DNA from 4 places in the Sinorhizobium sp. RAC02 genome. Region 2 is predicted to be linked to each of the others. Evidence: riboswitches for the same ligand, from Rfam matches in the RefSeq annotation. Region 2 holds a riboswitch; each other region holds the start of a gene.

Region 1 (4,648 bases), on a different replicon from region 2:
GCGCCGTCTGCAGGATCGTCTGGCCGGGCGGGCATTTGCCTTCCTTGCCGGCCATGGTGAAGGAGATGGTGGCCACCGCATTGGCATCGACCTCGATCTCGCCGGCGCCGGCACGGATGGCGATCTCCTCCGGTGCCGGTGCTGCTGCCGGCTGGAAGCTCTCCTCGTGGTAGCGCTCCATGTTGAAGCCGCAGACCTTCAGCATATCCCTGACGCCGCGCATGAACGGTTCCGGGCCGCAGCAGAAGACGGTGCGGTCGCGGAAATCCGGGGCGAGCAGCGACAGACGCGCCGCGTCGATGCGGCCGCGCAGGCCATGCCAGCCATCGCGCGGATTGTGGCCCTCGACGACGAAACCGAGTGCCAGGTTCGGCATGTGGGCCGCCAGACATTCGAGTTCGGCCTTGAACAGCAGGTCGTCCGGCCTGCGCGCGCAGGTGACGAAGGCGACGTCCGACTGCGGTGCGCAATCCGACATCCAGCGGGTCATCGACATCATTGGCGTGACGCCGGAGCCGGCCGAGATGAAGAGGTATTTTTCAGCGGGATAGCGCACGAAGGAAAAGTCGCCGAGCGGTCCGAAGGCCTTCAGCTTCATGCCCGGCTTCAGATGATCGAACATCCACCGCGTGCCGATCGAGCTCTTCTGCGCCTTCACCGTCACGGCGACGGAGAAAGGCCGCGAGGGCGTCGAGGACAGCGTGTAGGTGCGCATCACCGGCTCGTCTTCGGAGACGGGCAGCTCCAGAGTGACGAACTGGCCCGGCAGATACCGGAACCAGTTGTCGCGATCCGAACGGAAGGTGAAGGTCATCACATCCGTCGTCTCGACGGTCGCGGCAACGCATTCGAGAAGGTTGTGGCGATCGTGCCAGGGATTGAGTTCGTCGAAATGGCGGAAATGGCTGGCGATCGTCATCTCACGCCACCCGCGACAGCGGTTGCTTGGCGCCGTCGAGCCGTTCGATCATGAAATTGGCGTACCATTCGACGAACTGCATGACGCCACCTTCATCTTCCGGCGAATAAGGTCCGGGCTGGTAGGCCGGCGAGCGGATGCCGAAGGCATTTTCCTCGACGATCCGGCGGTCCTGGTCGTTGGTCTCGGTCCAGACATGGGTGAGTTCGTCGAGACGGTAATCGACGCCTTCCACGGCATCCTTGTTGACCAGCCACTTCGTCGTGACCTGCGTCAGTTCGGGCCCTAGCGGCAGCACGCGGAAGGTGATGGCGTGGTCGGCCAGCACGTGGTTCCACGTCGTCGGGTAGTGGAAGAGCAGCAGCGTGCCGATATGGCTTTCCAGCACGTCGCTCGACAGCGGGCGTGCAACGGCGCGCGCGCCCGACATGGTATAGCTCTCCGCATCCTGGATCAGCGGCATGCGGGCGGCGCGGAACTGGCCGGTCGGCGACATGCGGAATTCGCTCGGCAGGCCGGCGGTCTCGCACTTCGCCCAATGCTCGGCGATGACCGGATCATCCTTGGCGCCCTGCACGCCGGTGGCGCTCGGCGCTTCCGGATAGGTGCGGCAGAGTTCCGGATGGTTGGCGGCACAGTGGTAGCACTCGCGGTTGTTTTCCCAGACGAGCTTCCAGTTGCCCTTTTCGATGATCGTGCTTTCGAAGGCGACCTTGGTCTCCCCGAGGCGGTGACGGGCGAGATAGGGCTCGACCATGGCGCGGAACGGCGCAAAATCCGGAGCCTCATCGGCAAGGCAGATGAAGATGTAGCCGCCGACGGTCTCGCAATGCATGCGCTTCAGGCTATGCTGCGTCCTGTCGAAATCCTCCGCCATGTGACGGGCGAAGAGCAGCGAGCCGTCGAGTTCGTAGGTCCACTGGTGGTAGGGACAGACGAGTTTGGCCGACGAACCCTTGTTCTGGGTGCAGACGCGCGAGCCGCGGTGGCGGCAGGAATTGTGTAGCGCGCGCACCGTGCCCGAGCGGTCGCGGGTGATGACGACGGGATAATCGCCGACCTGCACGGTGAAATAGTTGCCGGCCTTGGGGATCTCGCAGTCATGGCCGATGAACAGCCAGTCGCGATACCAGATCGTCTCCAGATCGAGCTTGTAGTGGTCTTGGTCGATGTAGAAGGCCTGCTCGAGGCTGTAGCCGTCGCGCCGGTTCTTGAGCTTGCGGAGCACGTCGCTGCGAATGTCCATGCCGGATCCTCAGAATATCCAAATTATTGCCACGCAATTCCGAACGGAAAACCGCTTCACACTTTTCCTGGAACTGCTTTCGGATGAGGCGCACAGAAGGAGACGGCATCCACGCGGCAAGCCGCACGGAGTGCACGCTTCCCGGCCGCCCGCCGCAGCCAGTCACGATCGTTTCTCCAGGCTGGTTTCCGGGCTGAGGAGTGTTCTTGTCGGGCCATGACCGCGTCCAAAAAGTCGAAAACCTTTCGGGGTCATGCCTTCCGAACCAGTGCAGCGCCTTCCCAGACCTCCCGTCCAGTGGCTTCTGCTGCACCTTGCTCCAACACCGTTGCGGGGGCAGCGCCGGAATTCAACCGGCTTCCCAATTCTCCACCCTCCCTGAGGAATGGCACCTTGAGTGTTCCTATCTAAACGCAAGAATCGTCGCGCAACATGTCGGAAAACGACATGGCCTCCTGATTTGACGACAGCTGTTTCCAGAAGAGCCAGGGCGTGGCGGGGTAACTTTCTCCAGTCATACCAAAGCGATATGCCTAATTTTTCGGCGCATTGCCTCGACAATGGCGATGCTGTGGCCAAGCATCACACGCTTGTCATATTGCGACCACGATGTTGCCGGGACAGGAATTGGGAGTGCGACAGCAAGGATTGCTTAACGACGTTTTCCTAAACTCGTCTGCGATCAGGGCGCGAGGATGGAGTGCCGCCACGTGCAGCAGACGAAATTTCGATATTACGACGCCGTTGCCTACAAGCGTGCGAACCCGCCGAAAGCAGCCGTACACACGCAATTTCTCCGGACCGGCCGTATCGACCGCGACGTCAGCTGGAGCCCAAGCGAGAAGCGTTACCTCTCCTATCAGGAAGTGGCCGAGCGCACCGGCCGCAAGCTGGAGCGGGCGGGCAGCGTCACCCATGACCGTATCAACGGCTTTCATGAGACGATCCAGTTTCCCAAGCTGATCTTCCACCGCACGCTGGCCGAGACGCCGCATCTCGGCTACTGCCACATCACGGTGGCCAATTCCCGCTTTGCGGAATTCCCGAACGTGCAATGGGCCTTCTACATGACCAATTTCCGTGCCGAGATCGGCGACGGGGAACAGTTCTTCGCCGGCATTTCGAAGAAGCCGGGCCGCATGTATTTCGCCATCGCGATCACCCCGACGGAAGAGGAAGGCCGCCTCACCATCGACCGCAAGGTGCGCGGCAACGGCGTGATCTTCCGCACCGACGACCCGAAACTTGCCATGAAGAACGTGCTGATGCTCGGTGCCCGCAACGAGGCGCTCCGCAAGATCATCCGCGCGCTTTAGAGCATTTCCGGGGATAGAACCGCGGCGCACCCTCGCTGGAATTGCTCTAGGACGCCCGGTACAGCATCCATTCCTTGCCGACCGGCACTTCGTCGCCGCGACCGTAGACGACGACGAGATCACCCCCGGCGCCCTTCGCCTCCAGAAGCGCCCGGTCGCAGGCCGATGCGAGGTCGAGCGCGCTGTCGGCGCGGTCCGACATGCACACACCGGCTGACAAGGTCAGATGGCCGAGATTGCGGCCGGTGCGGGGGTCGCGGAGCGCAACCGTCTGGAACGCTGCGCGCAACAGATCGACAAGCCGTGTCACCTCGCCCTCGTCCGACGTCTGGAACAGGAAGCCGAAGCGCAGGCCGTCGAAGCGCACGGCGAGATCGTTGGCCGGAAATACCTGGCGGATGAGACCGCCGTAGAAGGTGACGAGATGGTCCGAAAGGGCCTCGATCTGGGCCGGCGAGAAACGGCGATCGGCATCGACCTCGGCGACGACGACGCCACAAAGCATCGGCAGGTCCGGATTGGCATAGACCCGGGCGAGCGCCTTGTTGAAGGCGCGGCGGTTGCCGAGTTTCGTCGGCGGATCGATGAATTTCATCGCCTCGAAATCCGCCATCTCCTTCTGGATGCCTTCCATGACGGCCGATTGCGCGGCGACCTTTGCGGCCATTTCCGCCGTGTGGCTGACGCGCTGTTCGGTCGCGCGTTGCAGGGCCTCGAGCGAGCCGCCGAGCATATCCACCCCGCCCGCTTTTTGAATGACCTGCGAGGCCTCGCCGATCAGCCGGCCATAGTCGGAAAGCGACGTCCGCTCCTGGCTGAGCAGGTCCATGAAATTGCTCATCTCGCCGCTGATCGCACCGGCGGAGCGTTGCAGCACGCCGGCCTCATGCTGGTGGGGCAGGTACTTCCGGCCGAGTTCATCGAGCATGGCCTGGGTCTTGTACTTGCCGAGCGCCACGAAATCGCGCACCAGATCCGGATTGGCGCCGGCATAGGCCTCGTAGACCAGTTCATAATTACGCGGCAGGCCATCGATGCCCATCTGCTTCATGGCCGTTGCGACGCGCAGGGCGATGTCGGTCGTCGAGGATTTCTTGTGAGTCATCTGGTGCGGGGACCTGCGTGCGGGAGTGTTCACCTCACCCATAGCAGGCCGCTCTTTCGACC
Region 2 (4,648 bases):
TCAACGACATGAGCGAGGTCAACATCGATGCCGCGCTGGTGCGTGATGGCGGCGCCAATCTTTCGCGCACGCAGGAACAACTTGTCGAGATGACCAATGGCTGCATCTGTTGCACGCTCCGTGACGACCTGCTGACGGAGGTGCGGGCGCTCGCAGAGCAGGACCGCTTCGACTATCTGCTCATCGAATCGACCGGCATTGCCGAACCGCTTCCCGTTGCCGCCACATTCGATTTCCGCGACGAGAACGGGATGAGCCTCTCCGACGTCGCCAGGCTCGACACGATGGTGACGGTGGTCGATGCCGCCAATCTCCTGAAGGATTACAGCTCGGCCGATTTCCTCCGTGATCGCGGCGAGACTGCCGGCGATGGCGACGATCGGACGTTGGTCGACCTGCTGGTAGAGCAGATCGAGTTCGCCGATGTCGTAGTGCTGAACAAGATCGGGATAGCCACACCCGACGAGCGGGACGCCGCGTGCAAGATCATCGTTTCGCTCAATCCGGACGCCAGGCTCATCGAAGCCGACTTCGGCAAGGTCGACCTGAAAGATGTGCTCGGAACAGGTCGCTTCGACTTCGAGAAGGCCGAGCAGCATCCGCTGTGGTTCAAGGAACTTCACGGTTTCAAGGACCATGTCCCCGAAACAGAGGAATACGGCATCCGCTCCTTCGTCTACCGCGCGAAACGGCCATTCGACCCCATGCGGTTCCAGAGCTTCATCGACCGCTCCTGGCCCGGCGTCGTTCGGGCAAAGGGCTTCTTCTGGCTGGCGACACGGCCGCATTACGTGGGCGAGATCAGCCAGGCGGGAGCACTCGTGCGCACCGGAAAAATGGGGCTGTGGTGGTCATCCGTACCGAAGGAGCAATGGCCGAGCGATTCCGGCTTTACCCGGATGATGCAACCCTATCTAGACCCCGTCTGGGGGGATCGCCGGCAGGAGATCGTCTTCATCGGCGCCGACCCCATGGACGAAGCGAAAATTCGCGCGGAACTCGACGCCTGCCTGATCGACGGCGATACGTTCAAGCCGGAATTGTGGCGCAATCTCGCGGATCCGTTTTCAAGCTGGGATCGGCGGGCCGCGTGAGGCCGCCGCTTGACAGGCATTCCGATCGGCCCCTATCTGGGGGCCGACGGTTCCCGAGGCAAAGCCGGAGGGATAAATAGGGAACACGGTGAGGACGACCCGAACGGGGCCGAAACCGTGGCTGCCCCCGCAACTGTAAGCGGTGAGGTCTTGTCATATCTGCCACTGGTCCAACGACCGGGAAGGCCGGCAAGCCCTTCGACCCGCGAGCCAGGAGACCTGCCGTCATCCGACACAGCAACCGGACGGGGTGTGCCGGGGAGCGTTGTGACGCCTTCCCGCTTCATCGCGCGATGGCCGATCATCCTTCTCCAGCGCCCTTTCGCCGAAGGATGACATGACCGAAACGCCTGCCGCCTACGCCATCGTCGTGTGCAGCCTCTGCCGGGCCGGCGCAGCCGCGTCGGACCGTACGGCCCGTCTTGCGCTCCATGCGACCGCCGGCGGCTTTCGCGTCGATACCGTGGCCTGCCTTGCGGGTTGCGAGCGGCCGCTCGCTGTCGCCTTCACCGCCGCCTCAAAGGCCACATTCCTCTTCGGCGACATCGATCCGGCAAGGGACGTGGACGCCCAGCTGGCCCTCGGGCGCCAGTACCGCGACCTTCCGGACGGTTGGTGCAACGAGGGCCAGCGGCCGGCCGGACTGCGCGGCAAGACGCTCGCCCGCATCCCGCATATCGGAGGGCTCGCCGGATGAGCGGCTGCGTCCTTTCCGCGCAAGGGCTAACCTACGAGATCCGCTCCGGCGACCGCCTTCTCGGCGGCGTGTCGCTCGACGTCAAAGCGTGCGACCGCCTCGCCATCATCGGCCCGAACGGCGCGGGCAAGACCACGCTGCTGCGCATGCTCGCCGGCACGCTGAAACCCACCACCGGGACCGTGAACCTGTTCGGCACACCGCTTGACGCAATGCGTCCCGCCGAACGCGCCCGCGTGGTCGCCGTGGTCGGGCAGGCGGACCAGCCCGACCATCGCATATGCGTGCGCGACTATGTGGCCCTCAGCCGCATACCGCACGCGGCACGCCGACCGGGCCCGGAGGAGGCCGCCATCATCCGGAACGCGCTCGAGCGAACGGAATTGCTTTCCCTTGCCGGTCGCGAAATGGGATCGCTTTCGGGCGGTGAGCGGCAGCGGGCGCAGATCGCACGCGCGCTTGCCCAGGAGCCGCGCATCCTCTTCCTCGACGAGCCGACGAACCATCTTGATCCCCGCGCCCGCGGCGCGCTTCTCGCGCTGGTGGCAGACCTCGGCCTCACTATCGTTGCGGTTCTGCACGACCTTCACCTTGTGTCAGGCTTTGCCACGCGGATCGCGGTGCTGAAGCAGGGCGCGCTTGTCGCCTGCGGGCCGGTGGAGGAGACGCTCGACCGGCATGTCGTGCGCGATGTCTTCGGCATCGATCTCTTGCGCCTGCCCCATCCGCACGAGGACCGCCAGCTTACCATCTTCGACATCCCTCTCACCCGCAGCACCGGAGCCTCTCCATGAAACGCCTGATCCTCGCCTCCCTCTTCTCGCTGGCGGCCTCTGCCGCCCTCGCCTTCCCCGTCACGGTCGATAGCTGCGGCACGCCGGTGACCTTCGACGCCGCACCGAAGCGAGCGGTGATCCACGACATCAACATGGCCAAGATGGCCTTCGCGCTCGGCCTTCAGCCTTCCATCGTCGGCGTGACCGGCATCACCGGCTGGTACAAGACCGACGACGCGTACAAAAAGGAGCAGGGCTCGATCCCCGAACTCGCCCCCAAATATCCAACGATGGAGAACCTCGTCGCCGCAGATCCGGACTTCTTCTTCGCCGGCTGGTATTAGGGCATGAAGCCTGGCGGCGAGGTGACGCCCGACACGCTCGCCGGCAACGACATCAAGACGCTGGTTCTCACCGAAAGCTGCGTCCATCTGCAAAAAGATCGGGCGGCAGCCTCGATGGACCTGCTCTACGCCGACATGGAAAAGCTCGGCAAGATCTTCGGCAAGGAGGCCGAGGCGAACGCGCTCGTCGAAGGCTGGAAGGCGCAGCTCGTCGATGTCGAGAAGAAGGTCGGCGACAGGAGTGGCACCCGCGTGTTCCTCTACGATTCCGGGAGCGACAAGCCGTTCACCGCGGGCAAATACGCCATCACCACGGCGATGATCACGGCGGCCGGCGGCAAGAACATCATGGAGGACATGGAGACGAGCTGGGGCAATACGGACTGGGAAACCGTCGCCGCCCGCAATCCCGAGTTCCTCGTCCTGCTCGATTACCAGGACGGCAGCGGCTACGCAAAGCTCCTCGACTTCCTGAAGGCACACCCCGCCATGAAGGAGACGAACGCCGTGAAGAACGAGCGCTTCGTAGCGTTGCGCTACGAAGAACTGACGCCCGGCCCCGACAATATCACGGCCATAGACAAGATCGCCAAGGCGCTCCACCCGGAAGCCTTCTGATCGTGCCGCATCGTTTCGTCATCGGCGCCGCGGCGGCCCTTCTCGCCATCGCGGCGCTGGCTGCGGCCTCGGTCGTCTACGGGTCGACCGTCATCCCGTTTGCCGATGTCGTCACATCGCTCGCCCGCGCGCTGGGATTTGCTTCCGGCGATGCGGGGCCGATCGACCGGATCGTGGTAGGCCTTCGCCTGCCGCGCGCGATCCTCGCGATCGCGGTTGGCGCGGGGCTCGGCGTGATCGGCCTCCTGCTCCAGACCGTCACGCGCAACGACCTCGCCGACCCCTTCCTCTTCGGCCTCTCGGCCGGGGCGGCAGCGGGCGCGGTCGCGGTCATCACGCGGATCGGCGACCGCATCGGCGTCTTCACCCTGCCGCTTGCCGCCTTCGTCGGCGGCATGTGCGCAACCGCCGTCGTCCTCATCCTCATCCGCCGAACGCAAGGCTATGGGCCGGAGCGCCTCATCCTCGCGGGCCTTGCCGTATCGTTCCTGTTGTAGTCCTTGCCATGATCGGCCTTCGAAGTGGTCGAGGCCGAGTTCCTCTTTCATCTGCTGATGCGCTTGCTCACAAACCCATCTCGCCTTGATGGCGGCCGCCAGCGCTTTCAACGTGGCGTTAGCCGGCAAGTTGGACAGGTAGTATTTGCGCTCATCGTTTGATCGCCACTCGCCAACCAGCCAGGCTTCCTCGCCCGGCATGTGTTGCTGTCCCTTGTCGAGAATGCGCTGGGGCGTGCCGTCGGCGATCCGGATGCGCAATGCGGCAAAGCGTGCCGCGAGGCGGCCTTTCGTGCCACGGCGCCAACTGACCTTTTTCCAATTTGCAGGTGCTAACACCGTTTCGGCCGCAACCGACAGAATGTCGGGGATCGGATGCTTGCGTGGGCGACCATGACCGGAGATGGGAAAGATCAATTCGACATCATGGGGATAGACCTTTTGATGCTTGGGGATGCCGACCGCCCAGGTGAGGCCACGTCCACTTAGCCCCTGGCGGAAGGTCGCCGACAGGCCGTAGCCTGCGTCAGCCAGCACTGTGCCAAACCGGACACCAGCCGCGATCAACCGATCGATCTCGTTAAGAGCGATCTCCGGCTTCGTGCGAGATGTCCGCATGGCA
Region 3 (4,648 bases), on a different replicon from region 2:
GAGGCCGGCAGCGCGAAAAGCACGAGCATGATCAGCCATGCGCCGTTCGGAATATCGAGCGGATCGAGGAAGAAATAGACAGCGATCATCGCCAGCAGCGTCAGGATGATGTTGGGCGCGGCAATCGCGAACCAATCCAGCTTGCGGGTCAGGCGCACAGCGCGCTGGACCATCGACGGACGATAGCCGATGCGCTTTTCGAGCTGCTTGCGCTTCTTGCCGACGAGGAAGGCCGCCACATTGGCCTTGTAATCCAGGTCCTCGACATGCGCCGCCGCGTCTTCCTCGGTCATGGTGAGCGCGATTTCGGTCACTTCCAGCTCGGTCTTGCCGGAGCGGCGGGCGAAGCGCTCGATCGTGTTGCGGTACTTGTTGCGCGAGCCGAAATCGAGGTCGCTGTAGTCGGAGCGCTGGCGCAGCGCTTCGTCGAGGCGGCTGACGCTCTCGAACCAGACGGGCCATTCCGTATCGTCGACGGAGCGCAGGCTCTTGATGAGCGAACTCATCGTGACGTTGCCGGAGGACAGCCGGTTGTTCTCCGCGACGATCAGCTCCTCGAGGTCGCTGCCGCGGCTCTCGATCTTGCGCTCCAGCCACTGGATCACCGCGCCCGAGGCCTGCAGGCCGTCACGAAGCCGGTAGAGCAGCTGGATGACGAAGGTGTTGTCGTCGATGAAGGTCTCCATCGACTGGAGATGGGCAATGCATTTTTCCGGATCGTTGAGCCGGATCAGTTCGTCCGCCACCTCGTTCGCCTTCAGCCGCATCTTGCGCGAGCGCTCGACGCGGCTCGAAATGCGGCGGAGGTTTTCAAGAAGCACGAAACGAATGAAGGAAGGCAGCGCCCAGAGTTCGCCGATCTTCAGCGCATCGACCTTCTGGAAGCCCTGAACGAAAGCCGTCAGGCCATCATGCGAGACGCTGCTATGCGTATGGGCGACGTAGAGCCAGGCGACGGCGAGCGTGCGCGGCATCACCTGTCCCTCGACCTCCAGGGTCGGCAACTGGCGGAAGAAGCGGCGGGGGAAATCGCGACGGACTTCCTGGATCGCCTCTTCGACGACGTAATAGTTGTCGAGCAGCCATTCGGCTGCGGGGGTTATCTGCACGCCCGCTTCGACATCCTTCGCCGTCGTCTGGTAGACGCGGAAGATCTCCTTCTCGTTTTCCTTGTGCCGGGCACGGAATTCGAAGGGTCGGAAGCCGGGCAGGGCCGCGCGTTTGTCGCGCGCCAGCGCTTCACCGCAATCGGCGAGCTCCTCCAGCGTCAGATAGGTGGCGCGGATCGAATCGTTATAATCGATCTGCTTGACGTCGGCATCGCGCGAGGAGGCTTGCGGCGTATTATGAAGGGGCATGTTTCTGATTCTGGATCCGGCCATGTGGAACCATCCGGCGGCGGCCTTTGCGCTGGACAGTTTTTTGCGGGCAGGGTTCATATTTGTGCCGCGATCAGCCATGGCACCGAACCGCACCCCGGGGGTACTTGACGGTTGGACATGGCTCAGGCGACACGCTTGTTGGCATCCTGGCCGCGTGGTGCATGAAAACGGCATTTTTTAGCCGTAAGGACAGAGACTTGCAACATGTCAACAGGACTGGATGGCGCAGCATGGACCCTCATCTGCGGATTTGGTGAATCGCCCATCCCTCCCCAAGGGCGAACCTGCGCATGGTGCAGGCGGAAAGCCAAATGCCTGGTGACGGAAAAAGTTCCCGCCCTGTGCATGATAGTCAAAACCATTGACTTGCCGGCGCGCTGACGCCAGTTTGCCGAAGTCAGGGTCTTCCGAGTCGCATGCGGCTTGGAGGCTAAGAGGGAAGCCGGTGCGATGCTCCAGATGGAGTGCCAAGACCGGCGCTGCCCCCGCAACTGTGAACGGCGAGCGACTGTCGATAAAGCCACTGGTCTTTGGACCGGGAAGGCGAGACAGAGGCGACGACCCGTGAGCCAGGAGACCTGCCCTGATACTTGAAACGTCCATGGGCGGGGTGTCCCAGTGGTGCGCTTGCTTGTCGCCTTTCGGCGAAATCCAGCATGCGTGCGTCCGGTCATCCCCCAATTTACCGATTGGGGAAGAAATGCTTGCACTTGATCACAACGGCCTCTCCGGCACCGGAAAGCCGGAATCCGTCTTCATCTCCTGGCTGCTCTGGCAACCGCGCGGCGCCGACCTTGCCGTCGAGGCACTGAAGGAGGTGCAGAAACTCTCCCGTTATGAGGATGCCGATCCGGATATTGCCCGCCTGCGATCGCTGTTCGCCTCGCTTGCCGGTGCAGACCGTCCGCTTCACTGACGCGTCGTTCGCATAAACGCATATTGACATAAAGATATCTTTATGTGACTTCCGATGCAGTATGATTGCACCGGAGGGCTTTGCCATGGCCAAATCGCACCTGGACACCCTGTTCGGCCCCGAACTGCCGCGACGCGACGGCCGCGAGATCCTCGCAGCCCTGCAAAAAGCCGCGCGCGAGCGCATCCTGGTGCTCGACGGCGCCATGGGCACGGAAATCCAGACGCTCAAGCTCGTCGAGGACGATTTCCGCGGCGACCGCTTCGGCGATTGCGCCTGCCACCAGCAGGGCAACAACGACCTGTTGACGCTGACCCAGCCGGGCGCGATCGAGGACATTCATTACCGCTATGCGCTGGCCGGCGCCGATATTCTCGAAACCAACACCTTCTCCTCCACCACCATCGCCCAGGCCGATTACGGCATGGAGGACATGGTCTATGAACTGAACCGCGACGGTGCGCGCCTTGCGCGGCGCGCCGGCCTGCGCGCACAGGAAAAGGACGGCCGCCGCCGCTTCGTCGCCGGCGCGCTCGGCCCGACCAACCGCACCGCCTCCATCTCGCCCGACGTCAACAATCCCGGCTACCGCGCCGTCTCCTTCGATGACCTGCGCCTCGCCTATGCCGACCAGCTGCGTGGCCTCATCGATGGTGGCGCCGACATCATCCTGATCGAGACGATCTTCGACACGCTGAACGCCAAGGCCGCGATCTTCGCCACCCGCGAAGTCTTCGAGGAAAAGGGCATCGACCTGCCCGTCATGATATCAGGCACAATCACCGATCTTTCCGGCCGCACGCTGTCCGGCCAGACGCCGGAAGCCTTCTGGAACTCGGTGCGCCACGCCGACCCCTTCTCGATCGGCCTCAACTGCGCGCTCGGCGCCAATGCCATGCGCGCCCATCTCGCCGAAATCTCCTCCGTCGCGCAAACCTTCGTCTGCGCCTATCCCAATGCCGGCCTGCCGAACGCCTTCGGCCAGTATGATGAAACGCCCGGCGAGATGGCCGCCCAGATCGAAGGCTTCATGCGCGATGGGCTGGTCAACATCGTCGGCGGCTGCTGCGGCTCGACGCCGGACCATATCCGCGCCGTCGCCGCCGCCGCCGCCCGCCATAGCCCACGCGAAATCCCCGACATCCCGCGCCATATGCGGCTTTCCGGCCTCGAACCCTTCACGCTGACCGACGCCATTCCCTTCGTGAACGTGGGCGAGCGCACCAACGTCACGGGCTCGGCGAAATTCCGCAAGCTGATCACCGCCGGCGACTATGCGGCCGCGCTCGACGTCGCCCGCGACCAGGTGGCGAACGGCGCGCAGATCATCGACATCAACATGGACGAGGGCCTGATCGATTCAGCCAGGGCCATGACGGAATACGTCAATCTCATCGCCGCCGAGCCGGATATCGCCCGCGTCCCCCTGATGATCGACAGTTCGAAATGGGAGGTGATCGAGGCCGGCCTGAAATGCGTGCAGGGCAAACCGCTGGTCAACTCGATCTCGCTGAAGGAAGGCGAGGAAGCCTTCCTGCACCACGCGAAGCTCGTGCGCGCCTATGGCGCCGCCGTCGTCGTCATGGCGTTCGACGAGACCGGGCAGGCCGACACCAGGGCGCGCAAGGTGGATATCTGCACCCGCGCCTACAAGCTCTTGACCGAAGTCGCCGGCCTTGCGCCGGAAGACATCGTCTTCGACCCGAACATCTTTGCCGTCGCCACCGGCATCGAGGAGCACGACAATTACGGTGTCGACTTCATCGAAGCGACCGCCGAAATCACCGCCACCCTGCCGCATGCCCATATCTCGGGCGGCGTCTCCAATCTCTCCTTCTCGTTCCGCGGCAACGAGCCGGTGCGCGAGGCGATGCACGCGGTCTTCCTCTATCACGCCATCCAGGCGGGCATGGACATGGGCATCGTCAATGCCGGCCAGCTCGCCGTCTACGACACGATCGAGGCCGACCTGCGTGAGGCCTGCGAGGACGTGGTGCTGAATCGCGCACCGAAGGGCGGCGGCACCGCGACCGAGCGCATGCTGGAGATCGCCGAACGCTTCAAGGGCACGGCCGGCAAGGAAGCCAAGGAGCGCGACCTCGCCTGGCGCGACTGGGCGGTTGAAAAACGCCTCGAACACGCCCTCGTCAACGGCATCACCGAATTCGTCGAGGCCGACACGGAAGAGGCCCGGCAGAATGCGGAACGCCCGCTGCACGTCATAGAAGGCCCCTTGATGGCCGGAATGAACGTCGTCGGCGACCTGTTCGGCGCCGGCAAGATGTTCCTGCCGCAAGTCGTGAAATCCGCCCGCGTGATGAAGCAGGCCGTCGCCGTGCTGCTGCCCTAC
Region 4 (4,648 bases), 940 kb from region 2:
CGCCGGACAGCGTGTGCCAGAGACGGTTGGCGAAATGCGCCATGTCCACCTCCTCCAGCGCCCGGTCGACGACGGCATCATCCGCCTTCGACCAGGGTGTTAGCGCGCCCAGATGGGGCGTGCGGCCGAGTTCGACGGCCTGGCGCGCCGTGATGCGTTCCGTCGTTTCCGCTTGCTGCTCGACGAAGGCAATGCGCCGCGCGATCGCCTGCCGCCCGTGCGCCAAAAGCAGTTTGCCGTCCAGCGTCACCTCGCCCCGCTGCGGTTTGCGGATGCCGGCGATGAGCGCCATCAAACTGGTCTTGCCCGACCCGTTCGGGCCGATGATTCCGAGGAATTCGCCGGGGCGCACGTCGAGTGAGACATCCGACAGGATTTTTGTGCCACCCGCCGACCAGGAAAGTCCGTTTGCAACCAGTGTCATAGCGCCGATCTCCTCTGACTTAAGATGAGCGCAAAGGCTGGTGCGCCGAACAACGCCGTGATGACGCCGATAGGCAGCACCTGGCCGGGGATGATGACGCGCGACAGCACGTCGGCGGCGATCATGAAAATGGCGCCGATCAGCGCCGAGGCCGGCAGCAGCAAGCCGTGGCGCACGCCGACGACCATGCGGGCGGCATGGGGAATGACGAGACCGACGAAGCCGATCGAGCCGACGATCGAGACCATGACGGCCGTCATCAACGCGGAAATGGCAATCAGCACGACGTAAACACGGCGCACCGGAATGCCGAGGGAGGCGGCCGATTCGGTTCCGAAGGTGAAGGCGTCCAGCGCGCGGGCATGCCACAGGCAGACGAGCAGGCCGGCAAGCGCGACCGGCAGCGCCAGCCAGACATCCGGCCAGCGCACGCCGGAAAGATTGCCAAGCAGCCAGAACATGATGCCGCGCGCCTGCTCGGCATTGGCCGCTTTGGTGACGATGAAGGAGGTGAGCGCGTTGAAGAGCTGTGAGCCAGCGACGCCTGCCAGAATGATCGCGCTGGTGCCGCGCCCGGCGCGCACGGCCAGAACGCTGACCAGAGCGAAGGCGACAAGCGCGCCGATGAAAGCGCCGATCGGCAGCGTCAGCATGCCGGCACCGATGCCGAGGATCGCGACGGCGACGGCGCCGGTCGAGGCACCAGCCGAAATGCCGAGAATATAAGGATCGGCAAGCGCATTGCGCAGCAGCGATTGCAGGATCACGCCGGAAAGCGCCAATGCCGAGCCGCAGCAGGCGGCGACCACGGCGCGGCTCAGTCGGTAGTTCCAGATGATGCCCTCGTCGATCGGCTCCAGCGCATAACCCGCCTGCCAAAGACGGTTCGCCACGGTCTTCCCCACGACATCGAGCGGGATTGCCGTCTCGCCAACCGCCGCGCCCACACCGAGTGCGGCAAGCAGGAGCACGAGCGCCGCGAAAGCGGCGCCCGTCCGGAGCAAGAGGGGGCGATCTGCCATCACTTGGCGAGGCCAGCCTTTTCGACCGCGTCGGCGAGCACTTCGATGCCCTCGATGGTGCGGATCGTCGGGTTCATCGCCTGGGCGTCCATGTCGACCACATAGCCGTTCTTGACCGCCGGCATCAGGCTGGCGACCGGATCTTCCTTCAAGAACTTGTGCTTGACGGCAACGTCATCGGCCGGGAAGCGGCGGCGTTCCATCTTGCCGGCGACGATGATGGTCGGATCGGCCTTGGCAACGGTTTCCCAGCCAACCGTCGGCCATTCCTCGTCGCTCTCGATAACGTTCTTGATGCCAAGCGCAGACAGGATGTAGCCCGGCGCGCCGTTGCGGCCGGCGACATAGGGGTCGATGTCGAGTTCGGCGCTGGAGAACCAGAAGACGGCGGACAGCTTGCCATCGGCAGAGGCGATCTTCTTGCGGGCCGCGGCCTCGCGGGCCTTGAGCTCGGCGATCACCTTCTCACCCTGATCCTGTACATTGAAAATCTGCGACAGTTCGCTGATTTCCTTGTAGATAAGGTCCATGGTGAAGACCGTCTTGCGCACACCGTCGCCGCCGCCGGTATTGTCCTTGCCGATGCAATCGGCCGGCGAGGTGTAGACGGGGATCTTCAATTCCTCGAACTGTTCCGGCGTCGCGACGATGCCTTCCGGGCCGACATGCCACTGGAACTGCGCCGTCACGAGGTCCGGCTTCTTGGCGACGACGCTCTCGAAGCTCGGATCATTGTCGGCAAGGCGCTCGACCTTGGCATTGGCCTCCTCGTAACCGGTCAGAACCGGGCCGATCCAGACCGCGGTGCCGACCATGCGGTCGCCGACGCCGAGCAGGTAGAGGATTTCGGTCGAGCTCTGGCCGAGCGAGACCGCACGCTCCGGCGCCTTCTCGAAGGTGACCGGGCGGCCGCAATTCTCGAACGTCAGCGGATACTGGGTTTCGGCGGCGTGGACCGCACCCGAGGAGAGAACAAAAGCTGCCGTGCCGGCAACGAACGAAAGCAGAGGGGCGGCACGTGAGGCCGCGGCAAAGATGGTCATGGGTTTCTCCCGGATGAAGGACTGCGCAAAAGGCGCGGAGGGACACGACGGCAGGCAGAAGCCTAGCCGACGCACCAACAGGAGCGGATCGATTGCGGTCGGGAGAAAACGAGTAGATATCTGCCAGGGGTGGCAGCGAAAATCGTCATGGCGTCTCCGTTCCGGGCATCCCCGCCCGTGACTTGGATTGTTGCTATGACGGCAGGTCTCCTGGCTCACGGATATCTGCTGCCTGTCTGCCTTCCCGCGGAAAACCGCAGTGGCATGACGCATAAACGCGTCCGAGGACAGGCGGCAATCCGCCTACAGTTGCGGGGGCAGCCACGGAATGGGTCCCTGTTGGGTCGTCCGCACCGTGTTCCCTATTAATCCCCTGGGAGTCATCCGTCAGGGAACCGTCGGCCCATCCTTAGTCCGCGCCACTCGGCAGCGTCAAGGCGCGATAGCCGTCAGGTCTCGAAATCCCCGAAGACATCCTGCAGGCGGGTCAGCGTATCGACGCGTTCACTCACCGCCTCGCCCATCACGACGATGATGTTGCTGAGCATGAGGTCCATGACGGCCGTCATGGTGGCGGCACCATCCCACAGCGGCCCGTGCGAGCCGGGTACGACGAGGCAGATATCGGAGACCTCCGGCCCCCAGGGGCAGAATTCATCGGTGAGCAGCACGACCTTGACGCCGGCGCGCCGCGCTTCCAGCGCCAGCGGCCGCGCCTTGGCGGCGAAGCGACGCACGTCGTGCAGGAAGAGCAGCCGCCCCTCGACGGAACCGTCGAGCACTTCGGCATAGGTGCCGTTGACGCCATCGACGAACTGGACGCGCGAGCGGGTATAAGAAAGCTGGCTGGCAAAATACTGGGCGATGCCGCGCACATTCTGGTAGGCCGCGACATAGACCTCGCTGGCACCGATGAGCGCGTCGATCGTCTGCTGCCATTCCGGCGCGGTGGTGATTTCGTAGATCTGCCCAAGATTGTCGATCTGCTGCTGGATGAGGCCGGCGAGCAGCTTGCCCTCCTTGCGGTCCTGTTCCAGCCGGTCGACCTGGCCCTTGACCTGCCAGGCCGGGTTGGAACTGCCATGCCGCAGTTCGCCCTTCAACTCATCAAGGCCATCAAAACCCATGCGGCGCAGATAGCGGCCGACGGTCATCGGCGAAAGTTCGAGGCGCTGGGCGATGGAACGCGCCGTCTCGAAAGGCAGATCGGCGATATTGCGCTCGATATAGTTGGCGATCAGCTTGTCGGACTTGGACCGCCGGAGGTCATCGGACTGTACGAGCTTCACAATGCGTTTCGACACGTCGCCCCTCCTCGAAGCCCGCCCATCCGGAGACAGGCGGGCCAGCGCTGTCACTGCGCGGTCTTCACCTTCGTCCAGACCCGGTCCAGCTGGCGCAGCGCGGGACCGAGATCCTCGAAGATCTGGAGACGCGCCATCGTTTCCGCTGGCGGATTGATCTCCTTGCTATTCTTGATCTTTTCCGGGGTCAATTGCCGCGCCGGAACGTTGGCCGTGCCGTTGGTCTGTTGCGAGACATTCAGCGCAACGATCTCCGGACGCGTATAGAACTGCAGGAATTTGATGGCATTTTCCTTGTTCGGCGCGCTCTTCAGCACGCAGGCATCCTCCTGGTACATGGTCGCGCCCTCTTCCGGGATCACGTAGCCGAGGTCCTTCTCGTTACCGAAGACATCGACCATGGCACCGACGAAGAAATGGCCGGCCGCCACGTCGCCAGACTGCACCATCGGCCGCGTGTCATAGGTAAAGGCCGCGACGTCCGGTTTCATGGCGATGATCGTGTCCGCCGCCTGCTGCAATTCGGCCGGGTCGGTGGAGTTGATCTTGTGGCCGTTCAGCATGAGGCCGACCGCGAGCACTTCGCGCATGTCGTCGAGCAGCGTGAACTTCAGTCCCTTGGCCTTGACCGTCTCGATCAAATCCTTCCAGCCGGTGATGTCCTTGCCGAGGATCGTGCGGTTGTAGAAGATGCCGACCGAGCCCCAGGCATAGGGCAGGCAATATTCGCCCTTCGGGTCGCTTTTCGCGCGCAGGAAGGCGGGATCGATGTTCTTGAAGCCTTCATAGGTGTTGATGTCGGTCTTCTCGAGCAGGTCGAGCTTGGCCATGATGTCTTGCATGTGCACGGACGGG

Evidence for each region. Region 2 has a riboswitch for cobalamin ahead of BSY16_RS23390 (DUF1636 family protein). Riboswitches for the same ligand answer to the same signal wherever they lie in the genome.
Region 1: it holds a riboswitch for cobalamin, as region 2 does, so the genes downstream of both, BSY16_RS10545 (aromatic ring-hydroxylating oxygenase subunit alpha) here and BSY16_RS23390 (DUF1636 family protein) in region 2, are expected to answer to the same signal.
Region 3: it holds a riboswitch for cobalamin, as region 2 does, so the genes downstream of both, BSY16_RS16305 (hypothetical protein) here and BSY16_RS23390 (DUF1636 family protein) in region 2, are expected to answer to the same signal.
Region 4: it holds a riboswitch for cobalamin, as region 2 does, so the genes downstream of both, BSY16_RS27565 (ABC transporter substrate-binding protein) here and BSY16_RS23390 (DUF1636 family protein) in region 2, are expected to answer to the same signal.

What each region holds. Positions count from the first base shown of each region.
Region 1 is NZ_CP016450.1:2,190,323-2,194,970, forward strand. Features, by position in the region: gene BSY16_RS10540 (FAD-binding oxidoreductase) at 1-919, opposite strand, end outside; gene BSY16_RS10545 (aromatic ring-hydroxylating oxygenase subunit alpha) at 921-2,165, opposite strand; cobalamin riboswitch at 2,328-2,576, opposite strand; gene BSY16_RS10550 (DUF6656 family protein) at 2,876-3,481, shown strand; gene BSY16_RS10555 (diguanylate cyclase domain-containing protein) at 3,528-4,586, opposite strand.
Region 2 is NZ_CP016452.1:470,741-475,388, reverse strand. Features, by position in the region: gene zigA (zinc metallochaperone GTPase ZigA) at 1-1,094, shown strand, start outside; cobalamin riboswitch at 1,125-1,335, shown strand; gene BSY16_RS23390 (DUF1636 family protein) at 1,432-1,791, shown strand; gene BSY16_RS23385 (ABC transporter ATP-binding protein) at 1,788-2,585, shown strand; partial or broken gene BSY16_RS23380 (ABC transporter substrate-binding protein) at 2,582-3,529, shown strand; gene BSY16_RS23375 (iron chelate uptake ABC transporter family permease subunit) at 3,532-4,026, shown strand; partial or broken gene BSY16_RS31625 (IS701 family transposase) at 4,018-4,648, opposite strand, start outside.
Region 3 is NZ_CP016450.1:3,384,817-3,389,464, reverse strand. Features, by position in the region: gene BSY16_RS16310 (glycoside hydrolase family 94 protein) at 1-1,358, opposite strand, end outside; cobalamin riboswitch at 1,766-1,982, shown strand; gene BSY16_RS16305 (hypothetical protein) at 2,083-2,298, shown strand; gene metH (methionine synthase) at 2,384-4,648, shown strand, end outside.
Region 4 is NZ_CP016452.1:1,413,735-1,418,382, reverse strand. Features, by position in the region: gene BSY16_RS27575 (ABC transporter ATP-binding protein) at 1-424, opposite strand, end outside; gene BSY16_RS27570 (FecCD family ABC transporter permease) at 421-1,446, opposite strand; gene BSY16_RS27565 (ABC transporter substrate-binding protein) at 1,446-2,453, opposite strand; cobalamin riboswitch at 2,673-2,904, opposite strand; gene BSY16_RS27560 (MurR/RpiR family transcriptional regulator) at 2,939-3,793, opposite strand; gene BSY16_RS27555 (polyamine ABC transporter substrate-binding protein) at 3,844-4,648, opposite strand, start outside.